DNA from 3 places in the Ensifer sp. ENS08 genome. Region 2 is predicted to be linked to each of the others. Evidence: riboswitches for the same ligand, from Rfam matches in the RefSeq annotation. Region 2 holds a riboswitch; each other region holds the start of a gene.
What was found. Region 2 has a riboswitch for cobalamin ahead of IB272_RS08195 (DUF1636 domain-containing protein). Riboswitches for the same ligand answer to the same signal wherever they lie in the genome.
Positions count from the first base shown of each region.

Region 1: linked by a shared signal. The riboswitch ahead of bluB (5,6-dimethylbenzimidazole synthase) and the one ahead of IB272_RS08195 (DUF1636 domain-containing protein) in region 2 are both predicted to bind cobalamin.
Region 3: linked by a shared signal. The riboswitch ahead of IB272_RS05650 (CbtB-domain containing protein) and the one ahead of IB272_RS08195 (DUF1636 domain-containing protein) in region 2 are both predicted to bind cobalamin.

Region 1 is NZ_JACVBF010000002.1:757,298-765,123, reverse strand. Features, by position in the region: gene IB272_RS09370 (NADP-dependent malic enzyme) at 1-396, shown strand, start outside; gene IB272_RS09365 (LuxR family transcriptional regulator) at 667-1,404, shown strand; gene IB272_RS09360 (acyl-homoserine-lactone synthase) at 1,545-2,189, shown strand; gene IB272_RS09355 (DUF2865 domain-containing protein) at 2,354-3,424, shown strand; gene bluB (5,6-dimethylbenzimidazole synthase) at 3,437-4,132, opposite strand; cobalamin riboswitch at 4,178-4,390, opposite strand; gene IB272_RS09345 (SDR family oxidoreductase) at 4,488-5,300, opposite strand; gene IB272_RS09340 (phytanoyl-CoA dioxygenase family protein) at 5,389-6,582, opposite strand; gene IB272_RS09335 (LacI family DNA-binding transcriptional regulator) at 6,686-7,705, shown strand; gene IB272_RS09330 (diguanylate cyclase) at 7,732-7,826, opposite strand, start outside.
Region 2 is NZ_JACVBF010000002.1:522,468-530,293, reverse strand. Features, by position in the region: gene IB272_RS08210 (iron ABC transporter permease) at 1-722, opposite strand, end outside; gene IB272_RS08205 (ABC transporter substrate-binding protein) at 810-1,763, opposite strand; gene IB272_RS08200 (ABC transporter ATP-binding protein) at 1,760-2,563, opposite strand; gene IB272_RS08195 (DUF1636 domain-containing protein) at 2,586-2,999, opposite strand; cobalamin riboswitch at 3,104-3,320, opposite strand; gene IB272_RS08190 (RidA family protein) at 3,498-3,974, opposite strand; gene aspT (aspartate-alanine antiporter) at 4,456-6,144, shown strand; gene IB272_RS08180 (bifunctional aspartate transaminase/aspartate 4-decarboxylase) at 6,203-7,826, shown strand, end outside.
Region 3 is NZ_JACVBF010000002.1:16,207-24,032, reverse strand. Features, by position in the region: gene IB272_RS05665 (anthrone oxygenase family protein) at 1-249, opposite strand, end outside; gene IB272_RS05660 (NAD(P)H-binding protein) at 246-1,076, opposite strand; gene IB272_RS05655 (TetR/AcrR family transcriptional regulator) at 1,181-1,873, shown strand; cobalamin riboswitch at 1,872-2,134, shown strand; gene IB272_RS05650 (CbtB-domain containing protein) at 2,175-2,351, shown strand; gene IB272_RS05645 (CbtA family protein) at 2,549-3,346, shown strand; gene IB272_RS05640 ((2Fe-2S)-binding protein) at 3,385-4,233, opposite strand; gene IB272_RS05635 (glucoamylase family protein) at 4,254-5,600, opposite strand; gene IB272_RS05630 (DUF1194 domain-containing protein) at 5,748-6,542, shown strand; gene IB272_RS05625 (GntR family transcriptional regulator) at 6,647-7,369, shown strand; gene IB272_RS05620 (DUF982 domain-containing protein) at 7,614-7,826, shown strand, end outside.

The DNA.
Region 1 (7,826 bases), 230 kb from region 2:
CCGCGCGCCGCCCTCGTCTCGCATTCGAACTTCGGTTCGCGCGATTCGGAGAGCGCCACCAAGATGCGCACGGCGCTGCAGCTCGTGCGGGAACTCGCGCCGGATCTCGAGGTCGACGGCGAAATGCACGGCGATGCCGCGATCTCGGAAGCGTTGCGCCAGCGCGTCATGCCGGACAGCAGCCTGTCGAGCGAAGCCAACCTGCTGGTCTTCCCCAATCTCGATGCCGCCAACATCACGCTCGGTGTCGTCAAGACCATGACCGACAGCCTGCATGTCGGCCCGATCCTGCTCGGCTCGGCGCTTCCCGCCCATATCCTGTCGCCGTCGGTCACCTCACGCGGCGTCGTCAACATGGCGGCCCTGGCGGTGGTCGAAGCCAGCCATCCGGGTTGAGATGGCAACGCGGAGATCGCCACCGGTCTTCGCTGCATTCGGGCGCCATGCCGGCGCCGGCAAAACCGTATCCGGATGTCGCACCTGCTTCAGGCGCGGCATCGCTGGTTTTGCAGATCACCCGCGAATCAGCCCCTGTCACGCGGCCGATCGACAACTACAATCAAGGCGTGCGCAATTGGTCTTATACACCAATCGGGAAAGTTTGCGCTGGACAAAAGGTGAACCTCTAACCATGCTGGGGCCTCGGACGAGATTCGGTGTTGTGGCATGACTGAGCAGCAGGCTGTCCTCGACATGCTGGAAATCCTGGAATGTGGCGGCTGCGTCGAGCCCGCTCATTTCTTCACATTGATGCGTCGAACCTTCCGCATTGCCCATCTTCTCTATCTCGAAGCCGAGCCCTATGCGGACGAGCTCAAGGTTTGCCGGCTGCATCACACCTTCGGCGCCTACGCTGCCGAGATTTACCATGCCCGCAGCCTTCACCGGATCGATCCGATCCTGAAGCTGGCGCTTGGCGGCGTGCGGCCGGTGGAATGGACGATGGCGCGGCATCGCTTCCCGGAATGCGAACCGTTGTTCCAGGCAGCCCAGGAAATCGGCATATCCACTGAGGGCGTCGCCTTGCCATTGCCCTCGCCCGCCGGGCGCATGGCGTTGCTCGCAATCAACGTCAACATGACAGCCGGCGAATGGACGACCTATCGCCGCCATCACCTGCGCGATTTCCAGCTGGCCGCCAATCTCTTCCATGCCGCCATGCTGGAGCACGGCGCCATGGCCGGCAGCATTTCGACCCGAGAGATGCGGTTGACCGGCCGCGAGACCGAGGTCCTGACCTGGGCCGCCGCCGGCAAGAGCTATTGGGAAATCGCCACGATCCTCGGTATTTCCGAGCGCACCGTGCGCTTCTTCATGACCAATGCGCGACGCAAGCTGAATGTCGTTTCCAACACTCAGGCTGTGGCACAGGCCGTACGACACGCTCTGATACCCTCCGTTTGACACCCGACAATACGCCTCCACCGAAACCCCTCGAAATCTAGTGGCAAATATCGCGCATTTGAACTGTCGCTAGCGACAGTTACGCAACCGCCGCGAGCCTGACAGCATCGCCCCATCCCCAAACTCGGATGGAGAAAACGATGATCAGGATCCTGAACGGAAAGACCCGCGCACAACACCCGGCGGCCGTCGACGACATGTTCCGGTTGCGCAAGCGCGTCTTCCACGACTTCCTGAAATGGGACGTGCAGACCGAAGGCGACTGGGAAATCGACAACTACGACCAGGCAAACCCGCTCTACGTCCTGTCCTATGCGCCCGATACCGGCCGGCTGCGCGGCGCGCTTCGCCTCCTGCCGACACTCGGCCCAAACATGCTGGACGATACCTTCCCGATCCTGCTTGGCGATAATCCGGAAATCCGCAGCGCTTCGGTCTGGGAATCCAGCCGCTTCTGCATCGAGCCCGAGATCTCGCAGGACCGCGCGTCGAACCAGGTGACGGTCGCGGCCGCCGAACTGATGTGCGGCGTCGGCGAGCTGGGCCTTGCTTCCGGCATCAGCCACATCGTCACGGTGACGGATGTGTTCCTGGAGCGCATGTTCCGGCGCATGGGATGCCCGGGCGAGCGTATCGCCGAACCGCATCGCATCGGCTCCGTTTTCGCGGTTGCCGTCGCCTGGGAAGTAACGCCGGATCTGCTCACGCGGATGAAGGCGGTCGCTGCCATCGAAGGTACCGTGCTCGAACGTCCGATGTCGCTGGAAACCGCCCGCGCCGCCTAAGCGCGTCAGTCGATCTGCGCTGTTAACGCAAACCGTCGCTTGTCGTTGCACGATCACCGACAAGCTCTATGATGGAGGCGAAACAGGAATGCCGCTGGCAGCCACCCGCAGAAGGTCGGCGCCGACCTGGCAACAGGAAGAGACTTTCGCCCGTGTTCACGCGCATGAAACACGTCGCTGCGGCCCTTGTGCCTCTGGTTCTGATCGGTGCCGGTCCGTCACTGGCATCGACGGCCTGCGACCGACTGAACGCGCGGCTCGCGCAACTGCCTGACTACGTCGCCAGCAATGCCGATGCGCGCGACTACGCAAGCGCGATCTCGCGGCAGAATATCGAGCTGCGGCGGGCAAAGAACGACCGCCGCCGCGCGGGTTGCGGTGGCGGCAACGCCATTGGCTTCGACGGCGGCGACCCCGACACCTGCTACGGCCTCAACAGCCTGATCGCCGAGATGGAAGACAATCTGCGCATGCTGAAGTCCGAGCGCGAGCAGATCGTCGCCGGCGGCAGCGACGACAGCCGGCGCCGCATCCTCGCCGCGCTGGAGATCAACGGTTGCTATGGTGACCGCGAGGAGTTCGCAAGCGTGGAACCGGACGTGCCGGAAAGCCACCGCAACATCGTTGCCGACCTGCCGCCGGAAGACGCCTACGGCCCGATGCTCGGCCGAGGCGAAGACGGCTACGCACCGCAGGAGCGCTACTATAGCGGCACGCTCAGAACCATGTGCGTGCGTACCTGCGACGGCGCCTTTTTCCCGGTTTCTTCAGATGCGACGCCGGCCGATTTCCCGCGCGACGAGCAGGCCTGTCGGGCGCGCTGTCCGGGGGCTGAGACCGAGCTCTATTTTCACGACCTCAACACGGAAGAGAGCGACAAGATGGTCTCGGCCGTGACCGGCCGTCCCTATACCGAAATGCCCAACGCCTTTGCCTATCGCACCCGCGCCGTCGGAAAACCCGGCCAGTGCGGCTGCCAGATACCCCAGACCGCCTCGACCACACCGAAGGCAAACGGAACGAAGATCGGTGACGACCAGTCGTCGATCATCGTCATCGAGACCAAGAAGCCGGAAGCGGCGAGCAATACCGCCAAGGCGCCGGCCGAAGAGCGGCCTTATGATCCGTCGAAGAACAAGGTTCGCGTCGTCGGCCCGACCTACCTGCCGCAGGAAGAAACCGCCATCGACCTCAAGCATCCGAAGGGACCGGCCTATCAGCCGGTCCAGAATTGATCGGACGAGGCCTTACGCCTTCTCCTTGCTGCGTCCCCATCCGTCTTCGAAAACCAGCTCGTCGAGCGGCAGGCGCTGGCGCCAGCCCTTCACGGCGAGTTCCGGCTGCTGATAGAGGCGATCGACATAGCCGAGGCAGAGCCAGGCAACGATCTCGATATGATCTGGGATGCCGAGAATCGCCTTGATCTCGGCCTCGTGGAAAATGCTCACCCAGCCGACGCCCACCCCTTCGACCCGCGCCGCAAGCCAGAGGTTTTGCACGGCGCAGACCGTGGAATAGACGTCCATCTGCGGATTGTGGGTGCGCCCGAGTACGACGGCACCGCCGCGCGTGCGGTCGCAGGTGACACAAATGCTGAGCGGCGCCTTGCGGATGCCTTCGAGCTTCAGCGCACGGTACTTGGCCTGTTGTTCCGCCTCGAACATCAGCGCGGCCTCGTCATTGGCGCGGCGAAACGCCTGCCAGACGCGCTCACGCGTTTCTTCCGCCCGCACCAGCACGAAGTTCCACGGCTGCATGAAGCCCACGGACGGGGCGCTGTGCGCAGCGGCCAGCAGGCGCCCGATCAGATCATCCGGCAATGGCGCGGGCAGGAATTCATCGCGCACGTCGCGACGTGTCTCGATGGCACGGTAGACGGCCTCCCGCTCTGGCAGCGAAAAGGCGCCGGCAGCCGCAAGGCCGCCCTTCGGTTCAGTCAGCATCGTTCGATCCCCAACAATGCGAAAACCTCCCGCCGTCCACGCGGGGTTCGGTCTATCTCGCCAGGCCGGTCTTCTGACTTCGGTTCAACCGATCACCTCGCCTTCCCAGATCGCTTGAAGATCCAGTGGCAAAACCTTGAATCAATTCAAGGCTCTCTTAGACGCGATCGTCCCCGTCACAGCGTTGGGCACGTTCCGGAATGACACCGGATTCCCGATTCTCCCGCTTTCGCGGGCACCTGACGACGGCACTAAGTGCACAGCCGTTTGAGAAAGACAAGCGGCGCCAACCCGGCCGAGACATGGCACGCCACTTTCCGCCGGCTACTGTCGAGCTTAGTCGTTTGCCTCCACCTCAAAGCGGAGCGACCGGATGTGGCGAACCGTCATAGGCGCCCCAGACCGACTGATCGAAGCAAATCACCGATCCGGTCATCAGCCCGGACTCGGCCGACGACAGATAGGCGCAGGCCCGCGCCACTTCGGCCGGATCGACGAGCCGACCGAAGGGCTGGCCGGCCGCCGCCTTTTCGAGCCAATCGGCAGCCGCGCCATGAAACTCGCGCTGGATGCGGTCTTCGCCTTCGGACGCCATCCAGCCGATATTCAGCCCGTTGACGCGAATGCGGTTGCGAAGAAGCGCATAGGCCGTGTTTTTGGTCAGCGTTTCGAGGGCGCCTTTCGACGAACAATAGGCGGCAATGAACGGCTGGCCGGCCATCGCCGACATCGAGCCGATGTTGACGATCGTGCCCTCGGTCTTCTCCCGCCGCATGATCTTCACCGCCTCCTGCATCAGGAAGAACGGCGCGCGCACATTGATCGCGAACATGCGGTCGAAGAGTTCGGGCGTGGTGTCGAGGATCGTGCCACGGTCGGTAATAGCTGCGGCGTTGACCAGCGCATCGACCCGGCCGAATTCCGCGTCGCAAGCGGCGACCACCTTGCGGGCGTCCTCTACTTTTTCCAGATCGGCCTCGACATAGACGACTTTCGCGCCACTTGCCTTGCCGATCTGCTCGGCCTTCGCCCGCCCCTTGGCGGCGTTGCGGCCGCAGATGACGATGCCTTCAGCGCCGCGTTCGGCGAAAAGGCCAGCAATCGTCGCGCCCAGTCCCTGCGTACCACCGGTGACGATGGCGATCTTGCCTTGCAATTGTCCACTCATCGAATTCCTCCCTCGGAAATGATCGTTTGAAACGGCTGCGGCTCCCGGCTGAAACACACCGGGAGCCTGTCAAATTGTAACTCGCTCGTCAGCTCAGCTTGCGCTTCGCCTGCGCCTCCAGCACCGAGAGAAACTCTTGTTCGCCCGTCCCCGCAGTGAGAGCCTCGCGCATCAACTGCGCCTGCGTCTTCGGCGCCAACCCGCCGAGTGGCGGATCCCGGTCGAGATTGGTAGGGAACGAATAGCCTTCGGCACAGGAGGAGATCGCGTTGGCCGCTTCCGCCTGCGTCAGCGTCCCGTCCGCCAGCAAGGCCCGCAAGGCCGGATAGAGCGTCGCGCTCATGGTCAGTCGGTCAACGGTTTCCATTGCGCGACCGAAGGCCGAAGACACCTGCAGCAGGTTGGCCACGCGGCGGATATCCCGGGAGCGGTTGGTGCCGGCGGCATGGAAGAGCGCCGGGTTGAAGAACACAACGTCGCCCTTTTCGAGCGGAAGCTGCACATGGTGTGCGTCGAAATAGGCGCGGAATTCCGGCCGGTTGAGCGCCAGATAGCCCGGCACATAGGTTTGGCTATAGGGCAAGAACAGCGTCGGTCCGCTTTCGAGCGGCATGTCGCAATGGGCAACCGCCCCCTGCAGCGTCAGCACCGGTGAAAGCCTGTGCACATGCGCCGGATACTGCTCGATCACGGCCGCGGTCTGGAAGCCGAGGTGATAATCGCGGTGCGCCGATTGCGCCGCACCGCCAGGATTGACGCGATTGACCTGCGCCGTCATCTGGTAGTTCGGCCCGAGCCAAGCCTCGCTGACGAGCGCTATGACGGCATTGCCGTAATAGGAGGCGAAATTCTCCGGCGCGTTCAGGCAGTGCTTTTCCAGCGAGTTCCAGATGCGGTCATTGGCGCCGGGTTTGGCGAAGTGATCGCCGCCGCCGCTGTTGCTACGATGTTGCTCGTCGATGATGGCGTCAAAGACCCCGCTTGCGACGTCGATTGCTGTCGTATCGGCAAAGGCGCGCTTGAAAACCGCCACGCCAGGCCCGGTCACCAGTACCTCGCAGATCTCCGCCAAAACAGAACGCCGCGCCTCGGCATCGCCGCACGCCGCAATCAGCGCGGCGCTGTCATAAATCAGGATATTCTTTTCGCAGCCGGCAGCATGGGGGTAGTCGGACAGACTGGTTTGGCGTTCGACTTCCGTCCGGAACGATTCGAGATCGCAAGCCTCTTCGGTGAGCCAGACGCGGTCGATCCGCTGGCGCGCTTTGTTGTCGGTCTTCATCGCGTTTCCTCCTCTGGAACATCCTGATGAACACCACTATAGGCGGCGGCAAAACATGATATAGAGCAAGAATCCATCAAAAATCCATCAGGAGAGCAAGGCGATGGCCCATCCGTTTCTGGTCAAGGACATCGCCTTTCAGGCCGGGCTCAGCACCGCGACCGTCGATCGCGTGCTCAACGAGCGGCCGGGCGTGCGCCGCCAGACGGAGGCCCGGGTTCGCGCAGCCATCGAGGAATTGGAGAAGCAGCAGGCCGGCCTCGACATCCAGGGGCGCAAGTTTGCGATCGATATCGTCATGGAGTCGCCACAACGCTTCACCGATGCGGTGCGTCGCGCCTTCGAGAGCGAGGCGATGACCTTCGCGCCCACCGTCTTTCGCTGCCGGTTCCACTTCGCCGAGACGATGCGCCCACAGGAGATCGTGCAACTGCTCGACCGAATCCGGCTGCGCGGGACCGACGGCCTGGTGTTGAAGGCGCCGGACGTGCCCGAGATCGTCGCCGCAGTCGCCCGTTTCGAGATGGGCGGCACGCCCGTCGTGACGCTGGTAACCGACCTGCCCCATTCCCAGCGGACGGCCTATGCCGGCGCCGACAACCGGGCGGCGGGCGAAACGGCCGCCTACCTCCTCGGGGAGCGCTTTTCCGGCGCGCCGGCAACTGTGCTGGTGACCCTTTCGAGCGGCCGCTTTCGTGGTGAGGAGGAACGCGAGATCGGCTTTCGCCGGGTGTTGCGCGAGCGCTATCCGGCAATCCGGATCGTCGAGATCAGCGAAGGCCACGGCCGCGACAGCGAAACCGGCCGCCTGGCTCACGCGGCGCTCTCGGCCAATCCCGATATCAACGCGGCCTATTCGATCGGTGGCGGCAACCGCTCCGTCCTTGCAGCCTTCGAGCGCCTCGAGCGTCACTGCGCGCTCTACATCGCCCATGATCTCGACGAGGACAATCTGGCGCTGTTGCGGGAACGGCGCATTCACTTCGTGCTGCATCACGACCTCAGGACCGATGCGCGCACCGCCTTTCGCACGATGATGCTGCCGCCCGGCGCCCAGGCGCCGGCAATCGGCCCGCAGCTCTCCGCCGTGGTGGTGATCACGCCCTACAATGTTCCGGAGTAACGCTGCTGCCGATCCGCGGGTAGCGTTCAGGCCGCCGACTGGCCGTCGTTCTTCTCGGCCGGTAACACCATGTCGTCCGCCGTTTCGAAGCGGTTGCGGCCGCGCCGCTTGGCCAGATAGA
Region 2 (7,826 bases):
GTGACGACGAACAGCGTCAGCCGGAAGCGGCGCACGGGAATGCCGAGCGTCATCGCGGTTTCGTCGCCCATGGCGAGCGCATTGATTTCGCGCGCCCGGATCATCAGCCAGCCGAGGGAGGCGAAAAGCACCACGCCGGGATAGACGAGCTGCGACCATTGCGCCAGGCCAAGACCGCCGAGCATCCAGAAGATGACCGTATGGGTCGCCCTCGGGTCCCCAAGGAAAATCATGAGGTTGCCGACGGATGTCAAGACGAAGGCGACCGCGACGCCGGCCAGCACGAGACGGTCGGCGCTGCTGCCGAGCACGCGGGAGACGAAGGCGACGAGCACGGTTGCGAGCAGCGCGCCGGCAAAGGCAAAGAGCGGCACCGTGGCAAGACCGAGGATCATGCCGGTGTGCAGCAGCGCCACGATCGCGCCGAGCGCGCCGCCGGAGGAAACGCCGAGCAGATGCGGATCGGCAAGTGGATTGCGCGTGACCGCCTGCAGCACGGCGCCAGTCAGCCCCAGCCCGGCGCCGACGAGGCCCGCCAGCATGACGCGCGGCAGGCGCACGTCCCAGACGATGCTCTCGCGCCCCGCCGACCAGAAAGCCTCGACGCTGCCCGGCGAAATCTTGCTGGCGATGATCGACCAGACGGTCGCAACCGGGATCGGCGCCGAGCCGAGCGATACGCCGGCCGTGACGGTCAAGGCCAGCAGCAAAAGCGCCGTCATGAGACCGGCACCCGCCTTCAGCGCCCGTGCCGGCGCTAGGCGTGAAACGGCGACGGGACCAGGCGACGCATCCTCAGCCAGCATCGCTTACAGGCCCTCGCCCTGAAAGGCCTTGGCAAGCCTGGCAATGGCGTCGATGTTGCGCGGGCCTGGCGTCGCCTCGACATAATCGAGCACGACGAAGCGATCGTTCTTGACGGCATCGACATTCTTGAAGGCCGCATTGTTCTTCATGAAGGCGATCTTGTCCTCGGCCTTCACCTCGCCGTAGTTGACGATGACCACCACTTCCGGGTTGCGCTCGATCACCGGTTCCCAGGAGATTTCCACCCAGCTCTTTTCCACGTCGTCCATGATGTTGGCGCCGCCGGCGGCCTCGATCATCGCCGTCGGAATGCCGAAGCGGCCGGAAGTAAACGGCTTCTCTTCGCCGGAATCATAGACGAAGACCCGCGTCGGGTTAGCCTTGCCGGCGGTCGCCTTGGTGATTTCGGCAAGCTGGCGGCGATAGCCGTCAACCAGCGTCTCGGCGCGATCCTCGACGCCGAAGATGCGGCCGAGATTGAGAAGATCGACGAACATGTCGTTCATATCAGGCTTCTGCTTGGCCATCACGTGGATGCAGGATTCGGTCAGCTCGTAGACGCCGATCTTGAAGGGCGCCAATGTCTCGGGCGTGACCTCGCCGCCGACCTTCATGCCGTAGTTCCAGCCGGCAAAGAGGAAATCGGCATCGGCGTTGAGCAGCACTTCCTTGGTCGGATATTTCTCCGAAAGCTCCGGCAGTTCCTTGACGCCTTCGCGCAGCTTCTCGTCCAGCGTCTTCCAGCCGGAAACGCCGGTATAGCCGACCATGCGGTCCTGGAGCCTCAGCGCCAGCATCATCTCCACCAGGTTGACGTCGTTGGCGATCGCGCGCTTCGGCGCCGCGTCGAAGGTCACCTCGCGGTTGCAGCTCTTGACGGTGACCGGATAGGCGAGCGCCGGCGTGGCGGCGGCAAGCACGAAAAGAAGGGAAAATGGGGCAATATTGATCTTCATGAAATCGATCCCTGTCGAGGAAGTGAAAAGGAAAAGCGGGCGCCGCCGGCAGCGGCATTGTGAACGGTGGCGGTGACGCCGAAGGCGGCCGAAAGCTCGCTGGGGCTGAGCACCTCTTCGGGCGGGCCGAAGGCCGTCAGCCGCCCGGCGGTCAAGATCGCGACATCTGTCGCAAACTCGGCGGCGAGGTTGATGTCGTGCAGCGTCGAGACGATCGTCAGCTTCAGCGTTTGCAAGAGCTCGAGGATTTCGAGCTGGTGGCGGATGTCGAGATGGTTCGTCGGCTCGTCGAGGATGATGATGCGCGGTTCCTGTGCCAGCGCGCGGGCGATCAGCACCCGCTGCTTCTCACCGCCCGAAAGCGTCGAGAACTGGCGACCGGCAAGATGGGCGAGATCGAGATGCGCGAGCGCGTGCTGCACCCGCTCGCGGTCGAAATCGTTCCAGCCGCTCAAGCCCTCCCGCCGCGGAATGCGTCCCATCATCACGACGTCGCGCACGCTGAAGGGAAAATCGCCGGGCATCTCCTGCAAGACGACGGCGATTGTCCTTGCCGCCTCGCGGGCCGAGATCGACCAGAGATCGACGCCATCGACCGAAACACGGCCGGCATTCGGCTGCACCGCCCGGTAGAGGCAGCGCAGAAGCGAGGTCTTGCCGGCGCCATTCGGCCCGAGGATCGCAAGCCGGCTGCCGGCCGCGATCGCAAAGCCGATGTCGTTGACCAGCGTCAGGCCCGAACGCGGCCCCCAGCGAAGGCCCTCGACCGTGAGGGCTGCACCCGTTGCGTTGCAGCTCATGGGTTCGTTCCTCTGCGCGACCTCATTGGAAGTGCCCGCCGAGATCTTCGGAGACGAGCATCGCCGCGGGAATGCGGGCAAGCGTCTTGCCTTTCAGCCCGCGCGGCCGTTCCGCCGCCCGCGTCATGCCATCGCCACGCTCGGCATAGGTTGTGGCAAAGCGCACGAGATCGTCGATGTCCTCTTCCGGCGAGACGTCGCCGAAGAGATAGGTCGCCTTCCCCGTCGCCTGGAAGGCGATGGTGCAGGGCCGCGTGCAGGCCGCCATGCAGACCGTTCCGGCGATCGAGAAATCGCGATCGAGCGGTGCGCCGAGCGCTGCGATGCTCAGGTTGAGCCGCTTGATCAGCTCGGCACCGGGCACGCATGGGCCGCCGGTGAAGCGGCAATCGGTGCAGACCGTTATCTTGTGCTGTCGGAAATTCGGCTCAGCCATTCCTGCCCTCCGCCGGACTGACGGCAAGAGATGGCGAAACGGCAAGAGGACGGAAAACCGTCGTATGAAAGCCAGTTCTTTTCCATCGGAACACCCCGTCCGTTGTGGTTGATCGGTTCGATGGCAGGTCTCCTGGCTCGCGGGTCGTGGCGCATCCACGTCTTCCCGGTCTTCGACCAGTGACATGGTGTGAATGCGCTTTCCGCTCACAGTTGCGGGGGCAGCCACGGTCTCGGCCCCATCAGGGTCGTCCGTTCCGTGTTCCCTTTTCAGCCGCTTCCGCATTGTCGCGGACGCAGCACCATCAACGCCTTCCTCGCATGAATCGGCGGATGAGACAACCGCACGACACAGGCGGGAGGGATCTATCAACATGCGGCGTTTCGTCATGCGAGGTTTGTTATAAAATAACATTACGTAGCGCAAGTCGAAAATTGGGCGCCGGACACAATCCGACGCCCGCGATAGCGACCACGCTAAAAGACGTGCCGTGCTACCTCAGAACTCCGGCGGCAAGAGTTCGGCCGTCAGCGTCACCGCGACAGAGGCGTTGCCCGGCAGGTTGCGCACGCCGCAGACGGAGCGAACATGGCCAGCCCTTTCGCCAAAGGCGGCCGCCAGAAGCTCGGAAGCACCGTCGAGTACCTTCGGGTGCTCCAGGAAATCCTCAGTGCAGGCGACATGTCCCTCCAGCCGGACGATCTGGCGAATACGCTCGAAACGGCCGAGATGCTCATGGATCTGCGCCAGCGCGTTGAGCACTGCCAACTCTGCGGCCTTGCGCCCCTCGTCGATGGTCACATCGCGCCCGAGCAGCCCCGTATGCACGAAGCGCCCGTCCAGCAATGGCCCCTGCATCGAAACATGAAGCATCTCACCCGCCTCGATCACCGCGCGATAGGCGCCGAGCGGCCTCGGCGGCGTCGGGAGCTGAACGCCAAGTGCGCCGAGCCTTCGGATAACCTCGTCCATCATTGCTTCCCCTCCTCGTCACCTTACGAACCGGCCGCCTTGCGGAGACGACACCGCTTTTTTCTCAAGCCCACGAAATTCTGCCGCCCCTATCGCAAGCAGCAAGACGCGCCGTTCCGTGCCCAGCAACTTTTCCAAGCATAACCAAGAGAAAACGCCTCATGCCTCACGTTGGGAGATAACGTTACGAATTACAACACCAGAGTTGAAGTGCCATCGCGATCCGGGCCAGTGCCGCGGTCTTGCGATCGAATGCGACCGACACATCGCGGCGGCCTCGATCCCCAACCCCAAGTAAAAACGCTGAAATGTAACATACGTTACGCTCACGTAACCCTATGCCCGTTGAGAATTTCGACGACCGAAGCGACAATTGCCGGGATTAAGATTGGGCATCGACAAGCCTCGGAAACAAGCTCAACTTAGCCGCGCAGATCCCGAAATGAAGTGACGGCAACTCAACTTTCAGAAGGGAATAGCATCAGTGAATCCCATTGATTTCTTCGTCGACACGCTTCGGACCTATCCGCCTGTCGCCGTCTTCCTCGCCCTCGGCATCGGCTTCCTCATCGGTCCGATCAAGGTCGCGGGGTTCAATCTTGGAAATGTCACCGCCACGCTGCTTGCGGGCGTTCTCATCGGACAGCTGGGTATCCAGGTTTCCGGCGACCTGAAATCCACCCTGTTTTTGATTTTCCTCTTCGCCGTCGGCTACGGCGTCGGGCCGCAATTCGTGCGGGGCTTGAGCACCGATGGACCGAAACAGATCGCCTTTGCGCTCTCCGTGCTGGTGCTGTGCCTCGTCGTTCCCTATCTCTGCGCGCTGATTGCCGGGCTGCCGCTCGGCTATGGCGCCGGCATGTATGCCGGCTCGCAGACGATCTCGGCTGCAATCGGGGTTGCGACCGACCAGATCAATTCGCTCGGGCTGACGCCGGAGCAGGCCAAGACCTTTGCCGACCAGATCCCGATCGCCTATGCGGTGACCTATATCTGGGGCACGATCGGCTCGGCGATCATCCTCGCCCAGCTCGGTCCCAAGCTTCTTGGCATCGACCTTCCGGCGGCCTGCCGCGAATACGAGGCCAAGCTCGGCGGTGGCAGCGAAAGCAGCGAGCCCGGCATTACCCGCGCCTATCACGACTTCGGCCTCCGGGCCTATCGCGTCGACGCGGCAAGCGGGCTCACCGGGAAACCGGTCAAGGACATCCTTCCCGGGATCCGCGTCTTCGTCGAGCGCCTGCGGCGCGGCGACCAGATCATCGAGGCCGATGGCAACACCGTGCTGCAGCCGGGCGACGTCGTCGCCTTTTCGGGCCGGCGTTCGCTGCTCGTCGAAAACCTCGACAACAAGCTGCTCGAGGTCGAGGACAAGGAGCTGCTCAACGCGGAAGCCGAAGTCCTCGATGTCTACGTGACCAGCAAGGCGCTCGCCGGCAAGACGCTGGCGGAAGTCAGCACCATGGATTGGGCGCGCGGCGTCTATGCCCGCAAGATCATCCGCTCGCTGGTCGAGATCCCGGTGCTGCCCGGGACGACGGTCGAGCGCGGCGACATCGTCACCATCGGTGGCGCGAAACGCCATGTCGAAGCGGCGATCAAGGCGCTCGGCTTTGCCGACCGGCCTGTCGAGACGACCGACATCGCCTTTCTGGGCTGGGGGCTTTTCATCGGCGCGATGATCGGTGCGCTGACGATCACGATCGGCGGCATCCCGATCGGCCTTTCGACCTCCGGCGGCGCGCTTCTGGCGGGCCTCGTGCTCGGCTGGCTGCGCACCACCTACCCCGCCTTCGGCCGCATCCCGTCACCGGCGCTGTGGCTGATGAACACGCTCGGCCTCAACATCTTCATCGCCGTCGTCGGGATCGGCGCCGGCCCGGGCTTTGTCGCGGGCCTGCAGGAGGTCGGCATTTCGCTGTTCATCTGGGGCGTGGTCGCCACGTCGATCCCGATGATCGCTTCGGTGCTCCTCGGCCACTATGTCTTCAAGTTCCACCCGGCGATCCTGTTTGGCGCCTGCGCCGGTGTGCGAACGACGACGGCAGCGCTCGGCATGATCCAGGAGGCGGCCAAGAGCAAGGTGCCGGCGCTCGGCTACGGCATGCCCTACGCCATCGGAAACACGCTGCTGACCATCTTCGGCCTCGTCATCGTCATCATGCTCGCCTGAGGCGAACGGGCGAAGCCGACCATCGTTCAAAATGCATAGATCACAGGGAGTGTGGACCATGTTGGACAGAAATTTCTACGACAGCCTATCCGATCTCAGCCCGTTCGAAATCAAGGACGAACTGATCAAGCTCGCCAAGTCGAGCTCACAGAAATCCGCCAAGGCTTTCCTCAATGCCGGCCGCGGCAACCCGAACTGGACGGCGACACGCGCTCGCGAAGCCTTCTTCCTGCTCGGCCAGTTTGCGCTGACGGAAGCCAAGCGCGCCTATTACGACCCGAAGGCCGGTGTGGCCGGCATGCCGCCGAAGGACGGCGCCCACGCGCGGTTCGAAAAGTGGACGAAGAAGCTGCTGCAAAACACGGCCGACTGGGACGAAGAGGATGAAGGCATCCCGCCGGCAAAGACGCTTTCCGACGCCGTCAACTACGCCATCACCACCTTCCGCTTCGATGCGGACGCCTTCGTGCACGAGCTCACGGACTCGATCATCGGCGACAACTATCCGGTTCCCGATCGGGCGCTGCACCACAACGAGATCATCACCCACGAATACCTGATGTGGGCGATGTGCGCCGGCCACCGACCGAAGGCAAAGTTCGACCTTTACCCGGTCGAAGGCGGCACCGCCGCCATGTGCTACATCTTCAAGGCACTGAAGAACGCCCGCCTGCTTAACGCCGGCGACACGATCGCGCTCGGAACGCCGATCTTCACGCCCTATCTCGAAATGCCGGAGCTGGAGGACTACGATCTCAAGACCATCAACGTCAGCGCCGAGCAGGAGGACCGGTTCCAGTTCACCGACGAAGACATCAAGGCGCTGGAGAACCCCAAGGTGAAGGCGTTGTTCCTGGTCAACCCCGGCAACCCGTCCGCCGTGGCGATGGATCCGGATTCGATCAAGCGCCTTGTCGACCTCGTCAACAAGAAGCGCCCCGACCTGATCGTGCTGACGGACGACGTCTACGGCACCTTCGTTCCGGGCTTCCAGTCGCTGCTTGGGCATCTGCCGCGCAACACGATCGGCGTCTACTCCTATTCGAAGTACTTCGGCTGCACCGGCTGGCGCCTCGGCGTCATTGCCGTCGCCGAGGACAACATCTTCGACGAGAAGATCAAGGCCCATGGTGAACCGATCCAGAAGCTCCTCGAAAAACGCTACAAGGCGATGACGCCGAAGCCGCGCGAGGTGAAGTTCATCGACCGCATCGTCGCCGACAGCCGCGACGTGGCGCTGAACCACACCGCCGGCCTGTCGCTGCCCCAGCAGGTGATGATGACGCTCTTCGGCCTGGTCGAGCTGATGGACGTCGAGAAGGCTTACCAGAAGGCCTGCATCGCCATCTGCACCAAGCGCTTCTGGAACCTGATCGAGGGCATGGGGGTCGAGTCCAATCCGGGCATCTATTTCGACCACTATTACGGCATCATCGACTTCGAGTTCTGGCTGCGCAAATATGTCGGCGAGGATGTCGTCACCTGGGTGAAGGACAACATCCACCCGCTCGACATTCCCTTCCGGCTTGCCGAGGACCACGGCATCGTGCTGCTCAACGGCTCGGGTTTCGATGCGCCGAGCTGGTCGGCACGCGTCTCCTTCGCCAACCTCAATGACGAAGCCTATTCGCAGATCGGCCGCGCCGTGCGCTCGGTGGCGCGCGGTTACGTCCAGACCTACC
Region 3 (7,826 bases), 510 kb from region 2:
GCCCTCGCCCCCCGAGATGAAGGCGACGACGACGAGCGCCAGGGCGAGCAGCGCCGTGCCCATGAAGGCGCTGAGGAAGATCGGGTTCTGGATCACGACATTGATGGCGTTCATCGCGGCGATCCCCTGCTCCGGCGGCAGCCGCGACAGGGCCTGCATGATGCAGACCGAGAAGATGAAGAACAGCCCGGCCATCAGGCCGGAACCGATCGCGGCGGCAAACGCCAGAGCGGGGATCAACGGGATCATGCGGCAAGACTCCAAACACCAGTTGCTGCGGTTTCCCGGGCGTAATCGGCAAAGTCGCGCGGACGCCGCCCAAGCACGCGCTCGACATCGGACGTCATGCTGGAATTGCGTCCGTCGAGCACCGAGGTGAAGAGATAGCGGATGAGTTCGACATAGTCATCCGGCACGCCGTCCGCCTTGAGATGCGCTGCGAAGTCGGAAACCGGAATGGCCTGATAAGAGATCCGACGGTTGGCGGCCGCGGCGATCTCGGCGACGGCCTGGGCAAAGGTCATCAGGCGCGGGCCGGTCAAGGCATAGACCTTGCCGATATGCGCATCGTCCAGAAGAGCCTCAACCGCCACGTCGGCAATGTCGTCGCAACTGACGAAGGGCTCGGTGACCTCGTCCACCGGCAGGAAGACCGAACCACTCACCACGCCGTCGGCCAGGAAGCCTTCGTCGAAATTCTCGAAGAACCAGCTGCCCCGGATGACCGTCCAGTCGGCGCCGGAGGCCTGCAGCGCACGCTCGGAGGCTTCCGCCTCGTCCTCGCCGCGGCCCGACAGGAGCACCAACCGTTTGATGCCGGAGCGAACGGCAAGGCTCGAGAACTTGGCGATGACGTCGACGGCGCCCGGCACCGCCAGATCGGGCTGGTAGCAGACATAGATGCGATCGACATTTTCAAGGGCGGGCGTCCAGGTCGCCTCATCCGTCCAATCGAAGGAAGGCGACGCCGAACGGGCGCCGATGCGGACCGCTATGCCCCGCTCCCGAAGGCGATCGGCCACCCGCCGCCCCGTCTTGCCGGTACCGCCCAAAACCAGTGTGACTTTCTGAGACATCGTTTCCTCCTGAGGTTCCACCAACAAACATGAGCATCTCTCACATTTGCAAATGTGATAAATCCTCGTATTTTAGGAGTCAAGTCAAAATGTGAGCATTACTCATGATTCCAGATGCAAGTCCCGCCACGCTTCCCGCCAACGACGAGCCTGCGCTGCGCCGGACGCCGAGCCAGAAGCGCAGCCGCGAGCGCGTCGAGCAGATCCTTGCCTGCGCGACGGCGCTCATCCAGGAGAAGGGCAGCGACGCCATGCGCATGAGCGAAGTCGCTGAAAAGGCGGGGATTTCGATCGGCTCGCTGTATCAGTACTTTCCCGACAAGGCGGCAATCGTGCGCACGCTGGCCGAGCGCTACAATGCGGTCTGCAACGAGTGCATCGCGGCCGAACTGGCCAAGGTCACGTCGATAGCCGAACTGCGCGACGCCTTCTCGCTGCTGTTCGACATCTACTACGACATGTTCCTCGCCGAGCCGGTCATGCGCGACATCTGGTCGGCGATGCAGGCCGACAAGGCGCTGCGCGAGATCGATCTTGCGCAAAGCCGCGCCGGCGGAAAGCTGCTTGCCGATGTCTGGGCCCGGCTTGTGCCGGAGACACCGCGCGAAGAGATCGACAGCGCCGCCTTCCTGATCATGCATCTCGGCGACTGCACCATGCGACTTGCAGTCTCGGTCGACCGGGCCGAGGGTGACCAGATCGTCGAAGCCTACAAACGCATGACCATCAAGGATTTTGTCGCGGATGGACCGCGCGGCGGCGCGCACTCAATTGACAACTCCATGACACAATCCTAATCATCTGGGATCGATTGGTTCCCGGGACGCGAACGTGTTTCGGGAGTAAACGGGAATGTGACGGATGGACCCAAGCTGGGCATTCAAATCACGGCCGACCCCGCGACTGTAGAGCGACGTCGATCCACCGTTCCGGAGCGATCCGGAAGAAGCCACTGGCAAGACCGCGAGAGGGCGGCCGAGCTGGGAAGGCGAGGCAGATCGAGGGCATCGAGCCCAACGCCGTGAGCCAGGAAACCTGCCACTCGATACGGGCATAGGGCCCAACCGGGAATTTCCCGATGCCATCACGGAGGTTGTCATGGCTACGTCTACCATTTCGAGCACCCCGCTCTCCCTCAGCGATCGTCTGACCGCTGGCGTCATCGCGCTCTTCATCGGCGCATTCCTCGTCTTTGGCGCCGGCCTTGCCAACTCGGCAGTGCTGCACGACACGGCGCACGACACCCGCCACTCCTACGGCTTCCCCTGCCACTGACCGATGCGCCGGAACGTGAACAACGTTCCGCATCGAACAATCTGCGGACCTGAACGCATCCGGCCCGAGCCGGATGGAGGCCTGCGTGCATCCCGGTTTTTCCGGCGCGCGAAGGCCATCCGCAGCATAGGGAAAATGGGAAGGCTCAAGGACCACGCCACAGGGCGTGGCTTTTGTCGTTATCGAGGGATTTCAAGATGATTGTCAGAACGCTTCTGGCCGCGATCGTGGCTGGATTGATTGCCGGTGTCTTCATGACCGGCGCCCAGGAACTGCGCGTCACACCGCTGATCCTGCATGCAGAAGAATTCGAAGGCGAGGCACCGGCCGCCACCGAACAGCCCGCCGCCCAGCCGGGTGCGGCACAGCCGGCCGCAGAAAACCACGACCAGCATTCGTCGCTCAAAGCCGTGTCGCCGTTCGGCGCTTTCCTCGACGCTTTGTCGCCGATCACCCCGGCCTATGCCCATGAGGGCGAGCATGAGGAAGGCGGCATCATGTTCGGCATGAGCCGCTTCTCCGGCACGCTGATGGCGAACCTCGTCACAGGTTCCGGCTTCGGTCTGCTGCTCGCCGGCGTCAGCCTGGTGATCGGCTACCCGATCACGCTCAGGAACGGCGCGCTGTGGGGCGCCTGCGGCTGGCTTGCCGTGCACATGCTGCCGGCGATCGGTCTGCCGCCGGAACTGCCGGGCTTTCCGGCAGCCGAACTCGGCGACCGCCAGACCTGGTGGCTGGTGACCGTGGCGCTCTCCGCCGTCGGCCTCTATCTCGTCGTCCTGCGCGAGGAGATCGTCTCCAAGGTCGCAGGCCTGGTGGCGATCGCAGCACCCCATGTCTACGGTGCGCCGCAGCCGCTCGATATCACCAGCAACGTTCCGGCCGTGCTCGGCGCCGAGTTTGCGGTTGCCGCACTCGCCACCACGCTTGCCTTCTGGATCGTACTCGGCGTCGTCTCCGGCTTCATCAACGAGCGCTTCGTCAAGGCACAGTGATCACTGATCACAGATCGTCAGCAAAGCGACGGCGGGGTTCAGGTCCCGCCGTTTTGCATGAGATGCGCCGCCAGCCGCGCGCGGCGATCTTCCGGCTCCAGCAGCACGCAAGTGTCGCAGAAGCTGCCCCCTTCCGTCTTGAAGTAGAGACAGCAGCCGCAACGGATCCGATACTGGCGCGACAGCTGAGCGCCGCTTGCCGGATCGAGAGCCGCGATCTGCTCGTAGCAGAGCTCCTCTGAGTAGAGCCGCGAACCCGGTCGCTTGACGATCGCCAGCGCCTCGGCCATGCCGCGCGCCTCGTCGCCGATCGCGCGGCCGATTTCCAGGAACGCGCCGGCCAGGGCATCGGCCGCGAGCCGCCATTGCGCCCCGCTCGACAGCCCTGCTCGCGCTTTCAGAACCGCAACGACGGGTGCCAGATGGGCGATGAAGCCCTGTTCGAATGCGCTGACACCTTCGCCACCCTGGCGCTCCGTCGCCGGCGGATGCAGGCGAAAATGATAGCGCTTGCCCGCGACTTCGACGCCACGGTGAAGCCGCGTCCAATCCTCGAAACGAATGCCGGCCACCTCCGCCTGCGACCCGGCGCCGAGATGGAACGCGCCAAGGACTACGCTCAGCTGGCGGCTATAGAAGGCGATCAGATGCGCCGCCCGGACCCGGTCGGTCATGCCGACCCCGAAGAAATCCTGATAGGCGAGCCCCGCCTCAAGGCCAGCGCTGCCGGTAGCCCAGAAGTCGCCCGGCGCGCTGAAATCACTGGCCGCCGGCCCGAGCGAGACGGCAGCCTCGGGAAACTGGGCACGCAGATGGTCGGCGACGGCCAGCGCCTGCGGCGCAAACGCCGCGGTCTCCGCTGTCGGCCGGTGGTCGTTCAAGCGCATGCCGTCTCCGTCGTCCGTTCTCATCCTCTGGCGCGGGATGCGGGCGGATTACCACACGCGCCTTCCCCCTCCTGCAGCCAGCCACCGTCGAAGCCCGCCCGTTCAAGGCCGAGGCGGATCGCCGGCATGCTGCGCATCAGCGCCCAGCTAAGGCCGCTTTGCCAGTTCTCGATCATCATGACAACGAGGCCCTGGTCAAGACCGACGACCCGCGCATCGATCCAGCCCTCCGGGCCTGCGCCGGCGGCCAGGCTCGGGTTAAAGCCGCCAGGAAAGCGCCCTTCGCTCAAAAGTCCCGGATAACTGTCTGCCATATGCACCAGGGAGGCCTGCGCCGCATCCGGCTCGAACGGCAGGCAGGCAAGCGGCGCCCAGGGCACGAGCGTGCCGTCATCAAGGCCGTAGGGTGCGCCGCGGTTCACATAGCCGAAAAGCCGCTGCTGGCGCCCATCCGCAAGCCGCAGCCGGCCGCGCGGCGCATGGCAGGCGCTGAGGCCCCACAGGTCCTCGCCATATCCGGCGAAACCGCCGGGATTGGAGCGCGCATGGTCCCGCTGCAAGGCGATGGCGCGTCGGGTATTCTCGAAATAGTCCGTCCCCCGCTCTCGCATCGGCCGGTCGGAAAGCCCGCGTAGATCGAGCCAGGCCTGCGGAAAGAGATGGATGAAGAGTGGGGCCGCATGCAGATGCGGCCGGCCGTCGACCGGAATCCAGTCATGGCCCTCGGCGAAGGCCGCATAGTGCTCCGGTTCGATCGAATGGTCGGGCGCGCCGAGTGCCAGCACATAGAGCAGCAGCGCTTCGCTGTAACCCCGCCAGCGATGCTTCAAGAACCGCCCCGGCGGCCGCCAGCCCATCGTCAGCGTGTCGCCCCGATTGAGCGCCCAGCGCCAGTCCACCCGCGCATAGAGCCGATCGGCAAGCGCGCGGATCTCGCATTCGTCCGCATCCCTACCGTAAAAATATGCAGAGGCGGTCAGGCAGCCGGCGATCAGCAGCGCCGTATCGACGGTCGAAAGCTCGCTCTGCCAGGTGCGCTCACCGGTCCGCATGTCGAGGAAGTGATGGTAGAAGCCGCGATAGCCGGTCGCCTGCCGGTGGCGGGACTGCGGGCTTTGGACAAGGAAGCGCAGGGTCGTCGCCACCCGCCGCGCCGCGTCGCTGCGCGAAAGCCAGCCGCGCTCGACGCCGATCGGATAGCAGGAAAGGCCGAAGCCGGTCGCAGCGATGCTCGCCGGCGCGCCCGGCAACGCGGTGTCGGCGATCAGTCCGGTGACCGGATCCGAATGTTCGAGGAAATACCCGAACGCCGTCTGCTGCAATCGATCGATCTGAAATCGCTCAGTATTTTCCGTACGCTGCGGCATTTCGCCTTTCCTGTCCGACATCCGGCCTCATGCAGGACCCGGCAAAATCACTCTTTAGTGAAGGCCAACTACACCCAAACGGTCGCCGAAATCCAATCTTGTGTTACAGTCTTCTAATCTGACCGCGCGCAATGACTGGTTGAAGCGATGTTGAGCGTGTTGGCGTTACTCCTTTCATTGAGTGGTGGCCCGAGCCCATCGACCGCCGAGGCGACGAATGTCGACGTCGAACTGATCCTGGCGGTCGACATGTCCGGCTCGATGGATCTCGACGAGGCCCGCATCCAGCGGGCCGGCTATGTCGAGGCACTCCGGCATCGCGACTTCCTTGATGCGGTCGAAAGCGGCCAGCTGGGCAAGATCGCCATCGGCTATTTCGAATGGGCCGGAACGGTGAACGAGTCCTCCGTTGTCGCCTGGAAGGTCATCGACAATGCCGCCGACGCCGACGCCTTCGCCAAGCTGATCGAAGCGCGGCCGGTCGGCACACGCCGCGGCACCTCCATCTCCAACGCCATTACCTATGGCACGGCGCTGATCGATTCCAACGCGTTCAGCGGCGTGCGAAGGGTCATCGACATCTCCGGCGACGGGCCGAACAACATCGGCCCGCCGGTGCTTCCAGCCCGCGAGATCGCGATCACGCGCGGCATCACCATCAACGGGCTTGCCATCCTCATCCGCCCGTCGGTTTCGACCGGCCCGCTTGACCAATATTATGCCGAATGTGTCATCGGCGGCCCCGGCTCCTTCGTGCTGCCGGTGCACGAGCCCGAAGATTTCTCCATCGCGATCCGCCAGAAACTGGTGCTCGAAGTCAGCGGCCTGCCACCACCGCCGACCATACGCTATGTCGATGCCTTCCCGGCGCCCGATTGCCTGATCGGCGAGAAATTGCGACCGGGCTTCCTCGACCGGGTCTATCCGGAGCTCGACAAGTAGCCTCGCTAGACCGGACGATGCCCCCGCAACCTTTGCGCGTCAGATTGTCGTTTCCCTTCGCTTCGTCCGACGATAAGATGGCGCGTTGCTTCGCGGATCGATTCATGTCCTTGACCACCACGCCCCATCAGGCCGAACTGGCCACAGACCCGACCACCGACACCGGCAGTCAGCACATCCGCGATACATTGCGCGATGCGATCGTCGAGCGGCGGCTTGCGCCTGGCACCAAGCTTTCGGAAAGCGACGTCGGCGAACTCTTCAACGTCAGCCGAACGCTGGTGCGCGCCGCCCTGCAGGCGCTGTCCTATGAAGGCCTCGTCAACGTCGAGAAGAACCGCGGCGCCTTCGTTGCGCACCCTTCGATCGACGAGGCGCGCCAGATCTTTGCGACCCGCCGGCTGATCGAGCCCGGCGTCGTGCGCGCCGCCGCCGCCCAGATCGGCAAGGCGGAGCTTTCCGAACTCAGGCGCATGCTGGCAGCCGAGCGCCAACTGACCGAACAGCGCGGTCAATCGGCCCGTCGTGCGGAAATCAAGGCATCGGGCGATTTCCACCTGGCGCTTGCCGACCTCTCCGGCAACACCATTCTGCGCCGCTTCATGGACGAGCTCGTCGCCCGCTCCTCGCTGGTCATCGCGCTTTACGGACAATCGACCGTTTCGAGCTGCGGCCACAGCGAACACGACGAGATCGTCAACGCGATCGAGCGTGGCGACATCGACGCGGCCGCGCGGCTGATGGTCCACCACATCGACCATATCGAAGCCGACCTCGACCTGCGCGTTCTGAAGTCGACCGACCTCAAGGCAGCGCTGGAACTCTAGTGCCGCCACCTGCGCCGGGCCTGGATTTTCAAAGCTTTTCAACACCGGTCCGAGCTCGATGGAGCTCCCGCCGGACCTCCCTTCGTCCGCCGTCGGCAAAAGCGACGCAACCAAAAGATCAGGTTCGCAAAGCCGGAGAGAACTCGCCTGCCGTCAGCGCGAATAAAATCGGTCGACAACATGGAACCATCCCGCTGCTCTCGCGTTGCCCTCTCGCTCGAAAAGACTGTGAACGAGGAATGCAATGAGCGAGAAACTCTTTCCCACTCCCATCCCCCTGAAACTTTCGGCACGACGGCAGACCGTGGTCAGAACGGTGTTCGAAGCCGTGGAACTGCTCAGGCAGTGGCCGGGCCGTCGTGGCCGGGAATATCGCGCAGCCCTCAGGCGCTGCCTGGATGCGCTGGATGGATTGACGAGTACGGACCGGGCGAGCCGCTGCTTTGCCGCAGCCGCC